DNA from 2 places in the Pseudoalteromonas sp. JC3 genome. Region 1 is predicted to be linked to the other one. Evidence: predicted binding sites of a transcription regulator. Region 1 holds the regulator's gene; the other holds the start of a gene.
The links. The regulator NrdR, encoded in region 1, represses ribonucleotide reductase genes. The targets are predictions, from matches to a motif close to AAACACNANATNTNGTGTTT.
Positions count from the first base shown of each region.

Region 2: nrdA (class 1a ribonucleoside-diphosphate reductase subunit alpha) is a predicted target of NrdR. The motif match lies at 3,805-3,824, and genes of this name have one in related genera.

Region 1 covers NZ_CP127855.1:3,262,068-3,271,259, reverse strand. Annotated here, with positions in the region: gene thrC (threonine synthase) at 1-1,198, shown strand, start outside; gene glyA (serine hydroxymethyltransferase) at 1,456-2,712, shown strand; gene nrdR (transcriptional regulator NrdR) at 2,798-3,247, shown strand; gene ribD (bifunctional diaminohydroxyphosphoribosylaminopyrimidine deaminase/5-amino-6-(5-phosphoribosylamino)uracil reductase RibD) at 3,244-4,356, shown strand; gene QSH61_RS14130 (riboflavin synthase) at 4,358-5,014, shown strand; gene ribBA (bifunctional 3,4-dihydroxy-2-butanone-4-phosphate synthase/GTP cyclohydrolase II) at 5,043-6,155, shown strand; gene ribH (6,7-dimethyl-8-ribityllumazine synthase) at 6,272-6,736, shown strand; gene nusB (transcription antitermination factor NusB) at 6,748-7,158, shown strand; gene thiL (thiamine-phosphate kinase) at 7,202-8,164, shown strand; gene QSH61_RS14105 (phosphatidylglycerophosphatase A family protein) at 8,173-8,655, shown strand; gene QSH61_RS14100 (ligand-binding sensor domain-containing diguanylate cyclase) at 8,680-9,192, shown strand, end outside.
Region 2 covers NZ_CP127855.1:2,345,248-2,354,439, reverse strand. Annotated here, with positions in the region: gene yfaE (class I ribonucleotide reductase maintenance protein YfaE) at 1-268, opposite strand, end outside; gene nrdB (class Ia ribonucleoside-diphosphate reductase subunit beta) at 268-1,398, opposite strand; gene nrdA (class 1a ribonucleoside-diphosphate reductase subunit alpha) at 1,452-3,737, opposite strand; gene QSH61_RS09800 (HAD family hydrolase) at 4,093-4,740, opposite strand; gene ubiG (bifunctional 2-polyprenyl-6-hydroxyphenol methylase/3-demethylubiquinol 3-O-methyltransferase UbiG) at 4,737-5,447, opposite strand; gene gyrA (DNA gyrase subunit A) at 5,713-8,385, shown strand; gene serC (3-phosphoserine/phosphohydroxythreonine transaminase) at 8,597-9,192, shown strand, end outside.

The sequences.
Region 1 (9,192 bases):
ATTTTTCCCTCCTACATTTGAGTGTATTGCGGATGTTGATGCACTACTTGAATTACCTTTTGCTGAGCGCAGTGCCAAGGTATTACATCACCTTATTGGTGATGAACTACCACAAGATACCCTCGATGCGATGGTAAAACGCGCCTTTAATTTCCCTGCTAAATTAGTCGAAGTTGCTAAAAATCAGCATTGTTTAGAGCTTTTTCATGGGCCAACATTGGCGTTTAAAGACTTTGGCGGCCGCTTTATGGCGGAATGCATTAGCATGTTTAATCAAGGTGAGCGCGTGACTATCCTCACCGCAACAAGTGGTGACACGGGCGCCGCCGTTGCCCATGCATTTTACGAAAAAGAAAATGTCGATGTGGTGATCCTTTATCCTCATGGCAAAATTTCGCTTGCCCAACAAAAGCTGTTTACAACACTTGGGAAAAACATTCATTGTTATGCTGTAGATGGCAGCTTTGATGACTGCCAAGCGATGGTGAAGTCTGCATTCCTTGATGACGAAGTAAAGCAAAAGCTTGGTCTTAATTCGGCAAACTCCATCAACATCAGCCGTTTAGTGGCACAAGTGTGTTATTACTTTGAAGCGCTAGCACAATTACCTAAATCTCAGCGTGATAAAGTGCATGTTTCAGTGCCAAGTGGTAACTTCGGCAACGTCTGTGCAGCAATGATTGCGGCGGCGATTGGATTACCTATTGCCAAGTTAAGTGCCACGACAAACCAAAATGATACTGTGCCCCGTTACATTGCCTCGGGTGAGTGGCAACCAAACGACACTTTAGAGTCACTCTCTAATGCGATGGACGTGAGTAAACCTAATAACTGGCCTCGTGTTGAAATCATGCTAGAAAGAGGAGATTTTAACAAACATGACTTTTATTCACGTTCGGTGACGGAAGCGCGAACTCAGACAGTAATGCAAGAATTACATGATAAAGGTTACTTGGCTGAGCCGCACACTGCGATAGCCTACGAGGGATTAGCACTGGACTCTCAAGCGGATGAAACCGGAATTTTCCTTGCCACTGCGCATCCTGCGAAGTTTAAGGAATCTGTAGAAGGTGTTTTAAATCAGCAGCTTGATATGCCGAAACCGTTGGCCGATGCATTGCAAAAACCATGTTTGGCAGAGCCGCTTAATGCAGATTATGATGCTTTGAAGGCAGCAATGTTAGCAAAACTTAACTAAATCAGAGAGCCTATCTGAGTGGGTAGAACGGCCACTCAGATAAGGTCAATTTCAAGACTATATTAGCTTTTCAAATACAACTTAGGTTGTCTTATTTAAAATATTAATGTTTAAATAAAAAAATATCATCGCGATAGGGGTGTGAAATAAATTCAATCCCTGCTTAAATATGCCCATGCTGATTTCATAGGCAAACTCGTTATCTTGTGATGCTAGATTGTCTTTAAAAATACCCTTACGTTTACCTAGGAGAAACCATGTTAGAACGTAACATGAATATTGCAGATTTTGACCCAGAACTATTTGCAGCGATTGAAGCAGAAACTTCACGTCAAGAAGAGCACATCGAGCTTATCGCTTCTGAGAACTACTGTAGCCCACGTGTACTTGAAGCGCAGGGTTCTCAGCTAACAAACAAGTATGCTGAAGGTTACCCAGGTAAGCGTTACTATGGCGGTTGTGAGCACGTTGACGTGGTTGAGCAGCTCGCGATTGACCGTGCCAATGCGCTATTTGGTTCGACTTACGCAAACGTTCAGCCTCACGCTGGCTCACAAGCAAATGCGGCGGTATTCCAAGCGCTACTTCAGCCACATGACACTGTGCTAGGTATGAGCCTTGCTCACGGTGGTCACTTAACGCACGGTTCACACGTAAACTTCTCTGGTAAAACGTACAATGCTATCCAGTACGGTCTAAACGAAGAAACTGGTGAAATCGATTACGCGCAAGTTGAAGCGTTAGCACTTGAGCACAAGCCAAAAATGATCATCGGTGGTTTCTCTGCGTACTCAGGTATCGTTGACTGGGCTAAGTTCCGCGAAATCGCTGATAAAGTAGGCGCTTACCTACTTGTTGATATGGCGCACGTTGCAGGTCTTGTTGCCGCTGGTATATACCCAAGCCCAGTGCCTCATGCACACGTTGTAACAACAACAACGCACAAAACGCTAGCGGGTCCTCGTGGTGGTCTTATCATCTCTGCTTGTGATGATGAAGAAATCTATAAAAAGCTAAACTCTGCGGTATTCCCTGGCGGTCAAGGTGGTCCTCTATGTCACGTTATCGCTGCGAAAGCGGTTGCGTTCAAAGAAGCACTACAGCCAGAGTTCAAGTCATACCAAGAGCAAGTGGTTAAAAATGCACAAGCTATGGTTGCGGTACTTCAGGAGCGTGGTTATAAAGTGGTTTCTGGCAAAACTGAAAACCACCTGTTCCTACTTGATCTGATTGATAAAGACATCACCGGTAAAGATGCGGATGCAGCGCTTGGCCGTGCAAACATCACAGTAAACAAAAACTCTGTACCAAACGATCCACGTTCACCGTTCGTTACTTCTGGTCTTCGTATCGGTTCTCCTGCGATCACTCGTCGTGGCTTCAAAGAAGCTGAGTCGAAAGAGCTTGCTGGCTGGATCTGTGACGTACTAGACAACATCAATGATGAGTCTGTACAGGCACAAGTGAAAGAAAAAGTAAAAGCAATTTGCGCTAAATTACCTGTTTACGCATAATTTCGCTCACAAAAAAGCAGTTTTTTGTTATGATTAAGGCCGCATTCAAGCGGCCTTTTTTGTTTTTGAGTCAACGAGAGCGTCTATGCATTGTCCATTCTGTACAGCCAAAGATACCAAAGTGATAGATTCACGTTTGGTTGCTTCCGGCCACCAAGTCCGTCGCCGTCGTGAGTGTATTTTATGCCACGAACGTTTTACTACCTTCGAGGGCGCAGAGCTCTTAATGCCGCGCGTGATAAAGCAAGATGGTACTAGAGAGCCTTTCAATGAAGATAAGTTACTCAATGGCATGCACCGAGCGCTGGAAAAGCGTCCCGTCAGCACAGAACAAATAGAAGAAGTAGTACATCAGATTAAATCTCAAATTCGTGGTACTGGCGAACGTGAAGTACCAAGCGACATGATTGGCGAATGTATTATGGAAGCCCTTAAAAAGCTCGATAAAGTGGCTTATGTGCGATTTGCTTCAGTATATCGCTCTTTCGAAGATATTCGTGAGTTTGGTGAGGAAATTGCGAGGTTGGGGGATTGAGCCAGTTCACAGCGCAAGATCATGATTACATGAGCCGCGCCATCACGCTTGCAAAGCGCGGTAAATACACCACAACACCCAATCCAAACGTCGGCTGTGTGATCGTAAAAGACGGTGAAATAGTCGGCGAAGGCGCACACTTAAAAGCAGGTGAAGGCCATGCTGAAGTACATGCGCTTAAGCAAGCTGGAGCTAAAGCCGCTGGTGCAACTGCCTATGTAACGCTTGAGCCATGTAGTCACTATGGCAGAACGCCGCCGTGTGCTAAAGGTCTGATTGACGCAGGCGTCAGCAGAGTGGTTGCTGCCATGGTTGATCCCAACCCACAAGTTGCAGGGCGTGGATTGGCAATGTTAGAGGCCGCGGGAATTGCAACGGCTTTTGGTTTGCTAGAGCCACAAGCAAGGGCACTGAATACCGGATTCTTGAAGCGAATGGAGTGTGGGTTGCCATTCGTGACTTGTAAGCTTGCCGCTTCTGTTGATGGTAAAACCGCATTAAACAATGGCCAGAGCAAGTGGATTACCTCAGCCGCAGCGCGCTTAGACGTACAGCGCCACCGCGCGCAGAGCTGTGTGGTCTTGACCGGAGCCGATACGGTTATGGTAGACAACGCCAGACTCAATGTTCGTGAAGAATTTTTGCAAGACACCGATTATCCTCAATCTGAGCTACGCCAACCGATACGTGCGATTATTGACTCACAAAATCGTCTGACACCAGATCTTGCGCTATTTACAACTGCATCTCCAGTGATTATTTTTCGCCGTACTATTGATAATTCAGTGCAATGGCCTCATTTCGTAGAGCAAATTGTCGTGCCTGAAATCAACGGTAAGCTCGACCTAAAAGCCGTTCTCAACAAATTGGCTGAAAAGCACTGTAATTATGTTTGGCTAGAGGCCGGTGCCACCCTTGCGGGGGTAATGCATGAACAAGGGCTAATCGATGAATATATCATCTATTTGGCACCGAAAATAATTGGCGCTGGAAAAGGGCTGTTTAACACCTCACCACTGAGTGCCATGTCGCAAATACCTGAGTTAGTGTTTGGCGACGTTTGCCAAGTGGGGCCTGATCTCAAACTTATCGCGACTAAAGAGAAGTAAAATGTTTACAGGTATTATCGAAGCAACAGGAACATTAACTCAATTGCAGCTCAAGGGCGGCGATTTAATTGTTCGTGTGACCACGACATCTCTTGATATGAGCGATGTAAACTTGGGTGATAGTATTGCCACTAACGGGGTTTGCCTGACTGTAACTGAGAAGTTTCATGATGGCTTCAAAGCCGATGTTTCTAACGAAACCTTAAGTTTGACGCGTTTTGCCGAGTACCAACAAGGCCAAAAGGTAAATCTTGAAAAGGCACTGCAGCCGATTTCACGTCTAGGCGGTCATTTGGTGTCAGGTCATGTGGATGGTATTGCTGAAGTGGTTGAGATAACCGCTAATGCCAGAGCGACTGACTATTGGTTAGCTGCGCCGTCATCGCTAATGAAGTATATTCCGTATAAAGGTTCGGTTGCCATTGATGGTATCAGTTTGACGGTCAATGCCGTGGAACAAAATCGCTTTAAATTGACCATAGTGCCACACACGGCGCAAGAAACGACGATTGCAGGTTTTCAAGTCGGGTCAAAATTAAACCTAGAGGTTGACCAAATCGCCCGCTACCTCGAAAGACTAATTCAGGGTGAGCCAAGCGCTGCCAGCGAGTCCACTCTCACAACCAGTCTATTGGCGAAAGCTGGCTTTATAAAGTAGCCATAGACAAAGTAAAAATGGGAAAACTATGAGTTTAAATAGTGCTGAGGAAATCATCGCGGACATTAAAGCCGGTAAAATGGTTATTTTGATGGACGATGAAGACCGAGAAAATGAAGGTGATCTGATCATTGCAGCAGAGCACATTACACCAGATGCAATTAATTTCATGGCAACATATGGTCGCGGGTTAATCTGTTTGACCATGACACAGGAGCGCTGTGAGCAGCTGAACTTGCCACTAATGGTGAAAACCAATGGCGCTCAGTTCTCTACCAACTTTACTTTGTCTATTGAAGCTGCGAAAGGCGTAACGACGGGGATTTCAGCGGCAGATCGCGCCCGTACAGTACAAGCTGCAGTTGCCAAAGGTGCAGTACCTGAAGATATCGTACAACCAGGTCATATCTTCCCAATCATGGCGCAACCAGGCGGCGTTTTAACGCGTGCAGGCCATACTGAAGCCGGATGTGATTTAGCGCGTTTGGCGGGACTGGAGCCTGCATCTGTGATTGTTGAAATTCTCAATCCAGACGGCACTATGGCACGTCGCCCACAACTAGAAGTATTCGCAAAAGAACACGATATTAAAATCGGCACCATTGCTGATTTAATTGAGTATCGTAACTTAAACGAAACCACTATCGAAAAAGTAGCAGAGTGTAAACTGCCTACTGAGTTTGGTGAGTTTAATCTAGTGACGTACAAAGACACCATTGATAATCAACTGCATTATGCGATGGTAAAGGGCGAGATCAAATCGGAAGAAGCCAATTTAGTACGTGTGCATTTGCAAAGCACGTTTAACGATATTCTTCATTCAGATCGCAGCGCGGATAGAAGCTGGACACTGCAAAGTGCCATGAAGCACATCGCCGACAACGAAGGCGTATTAGTCATTCTTGGTAAGCAAGAACGCAGCGAAGAGATGGAAGCGCTGGTTAAGGCATTTGCTGCGGAAGATGCGGGTGAACAGGTGAACTACCGTAAATTCCAAGGTACTTCGCGTACCGTAGGTGTGGGGTCGCAAATTTTGGCTGATTTAGGCATTCAGAAAATGCGCCTAATGAGTCTACCTAAAAAATATCATGCACTGTCTGGTTTCCACTTAGAAGTGGTTGAATACGTCGAACCAAAATAATTCCAAAATGCCAAATTGATCGCAATCGCCTATATTCAGATAGTAGGCGATTGCCACATTACTGTGCTATCATGCGCCTCAATTTGGCAATTGCTCATACAGATTAGGAACATCTAATGAAAGTAATCGAAGGTAATAAATACGCTCCTGGCAAAAAATTTGCCATTGTCATTTCACGTTTTAACGATTTTATCGGTAGCAGCTTACTTGAAGGCGCTGTAGATGAATTAAAACGTACCGGTGGTGTTAGCGATGAAGACATCACGGTTGTATATGTACCGGGAGCGGTTGAACTACCACTAGCAGCAAAACGCGTTGCGATGAAAAAAGAGCACGACGCGATTATTGCGCTAGGTGTGATTATTCGTGGTGGTACACCACACTTCGATTTAGTTGCTAACGAGTCTAACAAAGGCTTAGCTAGCGTTTCATTAGATTATGATATCCCTGTCGCTTTTGGTGTACTTACTACTGAAAGCATTGAGCAAGCTATCGAGCGCGCGGGCACTAAAATGGGCAACAAAGGGGGAGAAGCCGCCCTTGGAGCTCTAGAAATGGTGAACGTGCTAGAGCAAATTTAAGAGGAATCTCAGTGAAACCAGCAGCTAGACGCAAAGCACGTGTACTTGCTTTACAAGCTATTTATTCTTGGCAGCTAAGTGGTAACCCAATTGCCGATATCGAACAGCAAATGCTGATCGAAAACGACGTAACTAAAGTCGATGTAGAATACTTCAAAGACTTAGCGCGTGGTGTTGTTGTTAACCAAAAGCAGCTAGACGAAGCAATTCGTCCGCATTTAGCTCGTCCACTTGAAGAATTGGATATGGTTGAGCTTGCCGTGTTACGTGTTAGTGCTTATGAGCTTAAATTCCGTGAAGATGTGCCATACAAAGTGGCTATCAACGAAGGTATTGAGTTAGCGAAAATGTTTGGCGCTGAAGAGAGCCACAAATTCGTTAACGGTGTACTAGACAAAGCGGTTAAGTTTATTCGCAAATAAGCTTTACTATAGGAATAGCCGGCCTTGGCCGGCTTTTTTGTGTATGAAAGAATTTGAGCTAATCAATCACTACTTTAAAGGCCGTGGCATTACTCGCCGAGATGTAGAGCTTGGGATCGGTGATGACTGCGCCTTGGTTTCAGTTCCTGCTGGCAATCAACTTGCGGTAACTACGGATACGCTAGTTGCGGGTGTGCACTTTTTTGAAGATATTCCACCTCGGGCACTAGGCCATCGGGTTATCGCTGTGAATCTTAGCGACTTAGCTGCTATGGGTGCAGAACCTACTTGGGTGTCACTTGGTTTAACGCTACCTAACGCTGACTTGGAGTGGTTAGAAGCCTTCACTGAGGGCATGCATGAAATTGCTGAGTATTATAACGTACAAGTAATAGGTGGCGATACAACGCAAGGTCCATTGACTATCACTGTATGTGCAAAAGGTATTGTACCAACTGGTAAAGCACTCAAGCGCTCAGGAGCACGGGTGGGTGATTGGATTTATGTAACAGGTCCACTTGGTGACGCAGGGCTTGCTATTGAAGCGCGAAAGCAGGGCTGGACACTTGAGCCAAAACATTACAAAGCGGCGCTTGAAAAGTTTCACTACCCAGCACCAAGGGTTGCTGCGGGCCAAGTTCTTAGGGGTCTTGCTACCTCTGCAATTGATATCTCAGACGGTCTACTCGCGGATCTTAAGCATATTTTACGTAGCTCGTTAGTTGGCGCTAAGATAAACGCCGATAAAGTTCCTCAATCTGATGCGCTGCGCTCAAGTCTTGATGAAGATGCACGCATGCGGCTCGCGCTCGGTTTTGGCGATGACTACGAGTTACTCTTCACGGTCAATGATAATAACAAAAATGCCGTGGAAACCAGATTGAAGCAATATGGTGTTGAGCCAGTTTGTATTGGCCAAATTACGGCTAATAATGGCGAAATTCAATTGCTCAAAAAAGGTCAACCTTACCAGCTCTCAGGGTTTGGTTTTGAGCATTTTAGCTAGGAGTTGGTTTGGCTAAGCAGTATGTATTTAATTTAAAGAAGCCGCATCAATTCTTTGCACTCGGGTTTGGTCTTGGTTTAGCGAAAAAAGCACCTGGTACTTTTGGCACCTTCGCCGCATTACCGTTTATTTTTGCAACCCAAGGCGCACCAATTTGGCTGCAATGTCTGGTTGCGATTGTCATGACGTTATTTGGGATCTGGGTGTGTGGTAAAACAGCAGACGATGTTAATGTTCATGACCACCCAGCCATTGTCTGGGATGAAGTGGCAGGTTTTTATATTACCATGATAGGGGCGGCGCTTAGCTGGCAGTCATTAATCGTTGGCTTTATTTTGTTCCGCTTTTTCGATATTTTGAAACCGGGTCCGATAAGATGGCTCGATAAACGTTTGCACGGTGGCTCGGGGATTATGCTAGATGATGTATTAGCTGGCATTTTTTCATTGATTTGCGTGCAAGCTTTGTTTAAAACTGGCATTTTAGTCTAACTGTGCTGATGTGATGGAATCGAGATGACAAGGCTATTGTTTTTCATTTTCACTTTGCTGCTACCAATTACGAGTTTTGCGGCGATAGATGATTACGTAGTTAAACAGTGGAATATCCAAAGTGGGTTACCGTCACAAAGCGTTAAGAGTGTCGTTCAAGACAATCAAGGCTACATTTGGCTCGGAACTCAGTTTGGCTTAAGTCGGTTTGATGGTCATCAATTCCAAAATTTCAACACCCAAAATACCGAGTTTTTAAATAGTAATGCCATTAATAAATTGGTGGTGGATCGATTTGGCATGCTCTGGGTTGGCACGCGTCGAGGATTGTTAAGACTCAATCCCCAAACCTTAGAAGCTCGGCGTTTCGATCTGCAGGGGCCTGTACGAGATATCTTGCAAGATGAAGATGGCGGGATCTGGATTGCTGCGAATGGTCTGTATTATGTTTCTGCGAAAAAGCTGACGTTAGCCGCCAATAACATCGAACAAAGTACGTTAGATGTGACTCAAATAAACCAAATCGTAGGTTCTGTG
Region 2 (9,192 bases), 920 kb from region 1:
GCAACTCTATTTTAATATGGCTTGTGGGTCTGCTACAGCACAATAAAATTTCCCCATCTCTCACAAAAGCAAGCGGCTCGTTCGCGTACTGTGTTTGTCCTTCAATGAGCTTGGCGCGGCAGGCGCCGCAAAAACCCTCGCGGCATTGATAGGGGACTTCAATATTTGCGGCTTCAAGGGTTTCGAGTATCGAAGACGAAGAAGCCACATATTCCAGTGGCTCCTCAATATTCTCAACCTGAATTAGGAAGGATGGCTTTTCAACCATTACAGGTCGAAATCGCCAAAGTCAGAGGCATCAACTTCAGAGTCGATTTGTCCAACAAGGTATGAGCTGATCTCAGCTTCCTGTGGTGCAACTTGAACATTGTCAGAAACAAGCCAAGCATTGATCCACGGAATCGGGTTCGATTTGGTCTCAAATTGCGTTGGTAAACCAACCGCTGACATACGAATATTTGTGATGTACTCAACGTATTGACACAAAATATCTTTGTTTAGTCCAATCATTGAACCGTCTTTAAACAGATACTCAGCCCATTCTTTTTCTTGCTCAGCTGCTTCAACAAACATCTTAATCGCTTCGTCACGGCATTGTGCTGCCACGATAGACATTTCAGGGTCATCTTTGCCTTCTTGCATGATATTCAGCATGTGCTGTGTGCCAGACAAATGAAGCGCTTCATCACGAGCAATTAGCTTGATGATCTTTGCATTACCTTCCATAAGCTCTCGCTCAGCAAAAGCAAACGAGCAGGCAAAACTCACGTAGAAGCGAATAGCTTCTAAGATGTTTACTGACATGATGCAAAGGTACAGAAGCTTTTTCAGTTCAAACAAGTTTATGACGACCGTTGTGCCGTTAATTTCATGCTTGCCTTCACCGTATTGATTATAAAGGCTTACCTTTTCAATCAGTTCGTCATAATACTTGGTCACTGCATCCGCACGTTCAACAATTTTGTCATTGCCCACGATGTCATCAAAGATTAACTCAGGGTTTTGCGTTACATTACGAATAATGTGAGTATAAGAGCGACTGTGAATAGTTTCACTAAATGCCCAAGTTTCGATCCAAGTTTCAAGCTCAGGGATGGAGACGATCGGCAAAAGTGCAACGTTTGGAGAGCGACCTTGCACACTGTCTAGCAATGTTTGATATTTTAGGTTGCTCAAAAAGATATGTCTTTCGTGCTCAGGAAGTGCCTGAAAGTCCAATCTATCCTTACTTACGTCTACTTCTTCTGGACGCCAGAAAAACGATAATTGCTTTTCAATTAGCTTTTCGAAAATAGGGAACTTCTGTTGGTCGTAGCGAGATACATTAACAGTTTGTCCGAAAAACATCGGTTCTTTTAATTGGTCGTTATGATTTCTGCTAAACGTAGAATATGCCATAAATGTGTTACTCAATACCTAAAAAAGCGGGTGATGACCACCCGCATAAAAAGTTATATTTTACAAGCGCCGCCTTCACAACCATCGTCTTCTGCTTCTGGTTTCATCTCATCTTGAGCATCCGAAGCACCGTCGCGGGTGTTATGGTAATAAAGTGTTTTAACACCAAGTTTGTATGCGGTGAGTAAGTCTTTTAGCAATAGCTTCATAGGAACTTTACCTGCTTCAAACTTACTTGGATCATAATTGGTATTTGCAGAGATAGTTTGATCGATGAACTTCTGCATAATACCAACCAGCGCAAGGTAACCATCGTTAGATGGAATATCCCAAAGTAGTTCATAGTTGTTCTTGAGGCGATCGTACTCAGGTACAACTTGCTTCAAGATACCATCTTTACTTGCTTTAACACTGATATGACCACGAGGTGGTTCAATACCGTTTGTCGCGTTTGAAATTTGCGATGATGTTTCAGATGGCATCAAGGCTGACAACGTTGAGTTACGCATACCGTGTTCTTGGATACTTGCTCTTAACGCATCCCAGTCAAGGCGTAATGGCTCTTCACAGACTTTATCAAGGTCACGCTTATAGGTATCTATTGGCATGATACCTTGTGAGTAGGTCGTCTCGTTAAACTTAGGACAAGCGCCGCGTTCTTTTGCCAGTTCATTCGATGCTTTCATCAGATAGTATTGGATCGCTTCAAATGTTCTGTGTGTTAGGCCGTTAGCACTACCGTCTGAGTACTTAACACCATTCTTTGCAAGATAATAAGCAAAGTTAATCACACCGATACCCAGTGTACGGCGTCCCATCGTTGCATTGTACGCAGCAGGAACAGGATAGTCTTGATAGTCTAATAGGTTATCAAGTGCGCGAACCGCAAGCTCTGCTAACTCTTCTAGCTCATCTAAAGACTTGATAGCACCTAAGTTAAACGCTGAAAGCGTACAAAGTGCAATTTCACCTTCAGGGTCATTTACATGGCTTAACGGCTTCGTTGGTAGTGCAATTTCAAGACATAGGTTTGACTGGCGGATCGGTGCAACCTTAGAGTCAAACGGGCTGTGTGTATTACAGTGGTCAACGTTTTGTAGATAAATACGACCGGTGCTCGCACGTTCTTGCGCAAACATTGAGAATAATTCAATCGCCTTAATGCGTTTCTTACGAATAGACTCATCTTGCTCGTACTTAACATACAGTTCTTCGAATTTATCTTGATCTTCAAAGAATGCGTCGTAAAGGCCTGGCACATCTGATGGACTAAAGAGCGTGATATAGTCGTCTTTAATTAGGCGGCTATACATGGTTTTGTTGAACTGCACGCCATAATCTAAATGACGCACGCGGTTTTCTTCAACACCACGGTTATTTTTTAGTACTAATAGGTTTTCAACTTCAAGATGCCAAAGCGGGTAGAATAGGGTCGCTGCACCACCACGCACACCGCCTTGAGAACAGCTTTTAACAGCTGTTTGGAAGTGCTTATAAAACGGAATACATCCTGTGTGGTACGCTTCACCATTTCTGATTGGGCTACCTAGTGCACGAATACGACCTGCGTTAATACCGATACCAGCGCGCTGACTGACGTATTTTACAATCGCAGAAGAAGTTGCGTTGATTGAATCTAGGCTATCAGCACATTCAATCAGTACGCATGAGCTAAACTGACGTGTCGGCGTACGAACACCAGCCATAATTGGCGTTGGTAATGAAATTTTGAATGTTGAAACCGCATCGTAGAATCGCTTAATGTAATCTAGACGCGTTTCTTTCGGGTAGTTTGCAAACAGGCTTGCAGCAACAAGAACATATAAGAACTGCGCACTTTCATAGATCTCACCTGTTACGCGGTTTTGTACAAGGTACTTACCTTCCAACTGCTTAACGGCTGCATAGCTGAAGTTCATATCTCGGCTATGGTCGATGTAGCTGTTTAGCTCATCAAACTCTGCTTTTGTGTAGTCGGTAAGAAGGTGCTGATCATAGCGCTTGTCTTCAACCAGCTTTACCACATGGTCGTGTAAGTGCGGCGGCTCAAAACAGCCATAGGCTTTCTTACGCAAGTGGAAAATAGCCAAACGAGCGGCTAGATACTGATAATCTGGAGACTCTTTTGAGATCAGATCGGCTGCAGCTTTAATAATCGTTTCGTGGATATCACCAGTACGAATACCGTCATAAAACTGGATGTGTGACTTTAATTCAACCTGAGAAACTGAGACGTTATCTAGGCCTTCTGCCGCCCATGTAATGACACGATGGATCTTATCTAGATCTAACGGTTCTTTGCGACCGTTTCTTTTGCATACAGATAGCTGTTGGTTCATGTTATGTGCCTGTATTCCTTAGGAACGCGCTTTAGATATCGCACGAATATAAAATTGTTTAGCAAACCACCACTATATATGGTGCCCTAGTGGCTAGGGATCACAAGATAGTGGGGTTGACGTGAATTTGCAAGAGAACAACTCGGGCAGAATTGTGGATAAGTTTGGGATAATTTATTTATGTAAGTACCCACTAACCTATGACAATCCACTTATCTGCCCACAAAGAAAAATCAACAAAAAGATGATGCTTTTCAGCAAAAATAAAAAAAAATTCTAACTGATTTTTTTCTACACAAATTCGTATCTATTATAGCAAAAACACAATATATGGTGTTTTATTTTTTTATCGACACTAAATATGCGATAACGTGTCTAATGGGTTAGTAAGATAGAGATCCGCATGCCAAGACTTAGCTTCGGATTCAGATGGAATGAATCCCCACATTGCTGCTGCACTAATCATTTTTGCGGATTTTGCAGCAATAATGTCTCGCTCAGCATCGCCAACATAAATACACTGCTCTGGCGAAATCCCCAATTTTGAAGCCACTAATAGCAAAGGTTCTGGATGAGGCTTGGCCACCGCCAGTGTATCTCCGCATACTACTGTCTCGATCTTTGCAAGTTCAGGGATCTGTTTTAGTAGCGGAAGTGTTAAAAACTCAGGTTTGTTCGTCATGATCCCAACCTGAATCTCTTTTTCTAAAAGTGCCGCTAATAACTCACCAATTTGCGCAAAGCATTGGGAATGTACTGATAAATTCGCCAGGTAGTAGTCGAGTACACCCTGCCGTAATATTTGAATGTCGTAGTGCTTTAATGACTCACCAAATCCTACTTGCAACATCGCTGCTACGCCGTTTGAAATCGCACTGCTATAAACCTGTTTGCCGACAGTAGGCATTTTATTAGCAGCTAAAACGTGGTTTAGTGCGGCTCCCAAGTCATCACTGGTATCCAGCAAGGTGCCGTCTAAATCAAATAGTACCGCCTGGATCATGCCAGCTTCTCAAAGTGTAGAATGTAGTTAACTGAAACGTCTTTAGTTAAGGTAAATGTTTTGCCGATAGGGTTGTAGTTAACCCCTGTCGCCGCCCTAACTTTGAGGTCGTATTTTTCAGCCCAATCAATTAAGGTTGAAGGGCGAATAAATTTATCATGCTCATGCGTGCCTTCAGGAACCATTTTAAGCAGTTTTTCTGCGGCGACGATAGCCAGTAAATACGCTTTTGTAGTTTTGTTTAAGGTAGAAAAAAATACATGACCGCCGGGCTTAACTAGCTGTGCGACTGAACGAATAATGGATTCTGGGTCTGGTACGTGTTCTAGCATTTCCATGCAAGTTACTACATCGAACTCACCTTGGTGCATGGCTGCGAATTCTTCCGCTGGCACTTTTTGATAGTCTACGTTAACGCCGACCTCTAATGCGTGGAGCTTTGCGACGTTAAGCGGCTCTTGCCCCATATCGATACCGGTTGCATTTGCACCTAGCTTAGCCATGCTTTCTGTTAAAATCCCGCCACCACAACCGACATCCAATACTGTTTTTGCGAATAGGCCTTCACACTTATCGTTAATAAAGTCCAACCTCAACGGGTTAATGTCGTGTAATGGTTTAAATTCTCCCTCTCGGTCCCACCAGCGCTCTGCTATTTCTTCAAATTTAGCGATTTCATTAGGGTCTACATTTTGATGTTCGGTCATAAAAAACTTCCTCGTCGAATTGAGCGCATTATAAAGGGGATTAGATAAAAATAGCACCTGTAAAACGGTAAAAAGTGTGTTAGCATGCTTGACGAATTTTATAATAAACAAAGCCCCCGCTGATACTCTGAGGCAATTCGGCTATTTTTTGAAGTGCGTTTAATTGGCGCTTCAGCAGAAAAAGCAATTTGCTATTCAGATAGCATCTCAACACAAGTTGTAGTGTGACACAAAAGGGGTGGACACTGAAGGAAAGTGGAGTCAAATGTCTGATCTCGCCAATGAAATCCTGCCAGTCAATATCGAAGATGAATTAAAAAATTCATACCTAGATTATGCAATGAGTGTAATCGTAGGTCGTGCATTACCTGACGTACGTGACGGCCTAAAGCCTGTTCACCGTCGTGTATTGTTCGCGATGAATGAACTTAAAAATGACTGGAACAAACCTTATAAAAAGTCAGCTCGTGTAGTTGGTGACGTAATCGGTAAATATCACCCGCATGGTGATAGCGCGGTTTACGATACTATTGTACGTATGGCTCAGCCTTTCTCTCTACGCTATATGCTCGTAGATGGACAAGGTAACTTTGGTTCTGTCGATGGTGACTCTGCAGCTGCGATGCGTTATACCGAAGTACGTATGGCGAAAGTCGCTCACGAGTTGCTTGCTGACCTTGAAAAAGAAACCGTTGATTATGTACCAAACTACGATGGTACAGAGCAAATTCCAGATGTGTTACCAACTAAAGTGCCTAACTTATTGGTGAATGGTTCATCTGGTATTGCGGTTGGTATGGCGACCAATATTCCACCTCACAACTTAACTGAGGTGATCAATGGCTGTTTGGCTGTGATCCAGAATCCAGACATCACCATTGAAGAGTTAATCGACTATATTCCGGGTCCTGATTTCCCGACTGCCGCCATCATTAGCGGTAAAAACGGCATCGAACAAGCCTATAAAACAGGCCGTGGTAAGATCTATATCCGCGCGAAAGCTGAAATCGAAGTCGATGAGAAAACCAACAAAGAAACCATCATCGTTCATGAAATTCCTTACCAAGTTAACAAAGCAAGACTAATCGAAAAAATTGCAGAGCTTGTTAAAGATAAAAAGGTTGAAGGGATCAGTGCACTACGCGACGAGTCGGATAAAGACGGTATGCGTATTGTTATTGAAATCAAACGTGGTGAAGTCGGTGAGGTTGTACTAAACAACCTATATGCTCAAACACAACTACAAACTGTGTTTGGCATCAATATGGTTGCACTAGACAACAACCAGCCTAAGTGTTTCAACCTGAAAGAAATGCTTGATGCGTTTATTATTCACCGTCGTGAAGTTGTAACGCGTCGTACTGTATTTGACCTGCGTAAGGCAAGAGACCGAGCGCACACGCTTGAAGGCCTCGCAATTGCGCTAGCTAACATTGACCCAATCATTGAGCTTATTCGTAAGTCACCAACACCAGCGGAAGCGAAAGCGGCGCTAACTGCGCGAGCTTGGGATCTTGGTAACGTTAAATCAATGCTTGAGCGCACTGGCGAAGAAAATGTTGCGCGTCCAGATTGGTTAGCGCAAGAATTAGGGATCCGTGATGGTCAGTACTATTTGTCTGAGCAACAAGCCCAAGCAATCCTAGACTTAAGACTACACAAATTAACAGGTCTTGAGCACGAGAAAATTCTAGCAGAATACAAAGAACTACTCGATCTTATCGCTGAGCTACTGTACATCCTTTCTACTCCAGAGCGTTTGATGGAAGTGATCCGCGATGAGTTAGTTGAAATCAAAGAAACGTATGGTGATGAGCGTCGCACAGAGATCACCGCTGCTGCGCACGATATCAGTTTAGAAGATTTGATCAACGAAGAAGACGTTGTCGTTACGCTTTCTCACGAAGGCTATGTGAAGTATCAACCTCTTAGCGATTACGAAGCTCAGCGTCGTGGTGGTAAAGGGCGATCTGCAACTAAGATGAAAGATGAAGACTTTATCGAACGTCTACTCGTTGCAAATACTCACGATACAATTCTTTGTTTCTCCACTTCTGGCCGCTTGTATTGGTTGAAAGTTTACCAGCTGCCGCTTGCATCACGTGCTGCGCGCGGAAAGCCAATTGTTAACTTGTTACCACTCGAAGCTGATGAGCGTATTACGACAATTTTACCGGTTCGTGAATACGAAGAAGATAAGTTTATCGTCATGGCGACGGCGAGTGGTATCGTTAAGAAAACACCTCTGACTGCATACAGCCGTCAGCGTGCAAGTGGCATTATTGCTATCAACTTGAACGAAGGCGATAGCCTGATCGGTGCTAACATCACCACAGGTGAAAATGACATCATGCTATTTACTGAGCATGGTAAAGTTGTACGCTTTAACGAGAAGCAGCGAGATTCTGAAACAGGTGAAGTGAAGCGTGATCCTGAAACTGGCGAAGAAATGTTGGCTTTACGTCCGATGGGCCGTACAGCAACAGGTGTTCGTGGTATCAAGATGCCAGATGACGTGAAAGTGGTATCACTAATCGTACCACAAGGCGATGGTGCAATCTTGACCGTAACTGAAAATGGTTATGGTAAGCGTACACCGCTTGAAGAGTACCCAGCGAAGAGCCGTGCAACACAAGGTGTTGTGTCAATCAAAGTAACTGAAAGAAATGGTTCTGTGGTTGGTGCAGTTCAAGTTGATGACAACGATGAAATCATGCTGATCTCAAACCGTGGTACGCTAGTTAGAACGCGTGTAAACGAAGTTTCTACGGTAGGCCGTAACACCCAAGGTGTTATTCTGATCCGTACGATGGAAGAAGAAAAGGTAGTTGGTCTTCAACGCATCGAAGAAATTGAAGTGGAAGCGTTGCCTGAAGGTGATGTTGCAGAGTTTGAAGGTGAAGCAACACCGGCTGCGGAACCTGACGCAGAGGAATAAAAAACCCTATCCAAAAAAAAGCGACTTCGGTCGCTTTTTTTCTTTCTGTCAATTTTTTCAATCTGTTCCTCTATGACAAGAGCCTGAAGCCTGATAAATTAAGGCTACCAACAATCCGACGTTTTAGTCGGGCAGCCCACTGTTCATCCAAAAAGTCATGAGAATAACGCTATTCTTTGGATGATCTAGATTATTTGGAATGAGGAAAAATATGACGGTTTATAATTTTTGCGCGGGTCCTGCGATGTTACCTGTTGAAGTTATGAAAAAAGCGCAAAAAGAATTTTTAGATTGGCAAAATTTAGGCGTGTCGGTGATGGAAGTTAGCCATCGTTCAGCGCCTTACTTGGAGATGGCGAAGCAGTGTGAAGCCAGCTTACGTCGTTTGATGAACATCTCTGATGAATTTGAAGTCCTGTTTATGCATGGTGGTGGCCGAGGTCACTTTGCAGCTGTACCGCTAAATCTACATGTTGATGGTGTACCTGGCGTATATATCGAGAACGGGATCTGGTCTACCGGTGCGACGAAAGAAGGTGAAAAATTCACGCAAACGCATGCGATTAATATTCGTACTGACGAAAATGGTCAATTCGATATTTTACCTGTCTCTGAGTGGAAGCTACCAGAAAACGCTTCATATATTCACTATTGTCCAAACGAAACCATCGATGGTATTGAAATATTTGACGTTCCAAAGCATGCAACCGCACCAATTGTAGCGGACATGTCTTCCAATATTTTATCTCGTGAAATTAACGTCGATGACTTTGATTTGATCTATGCTGGTGCGCAAAAAAATATCGG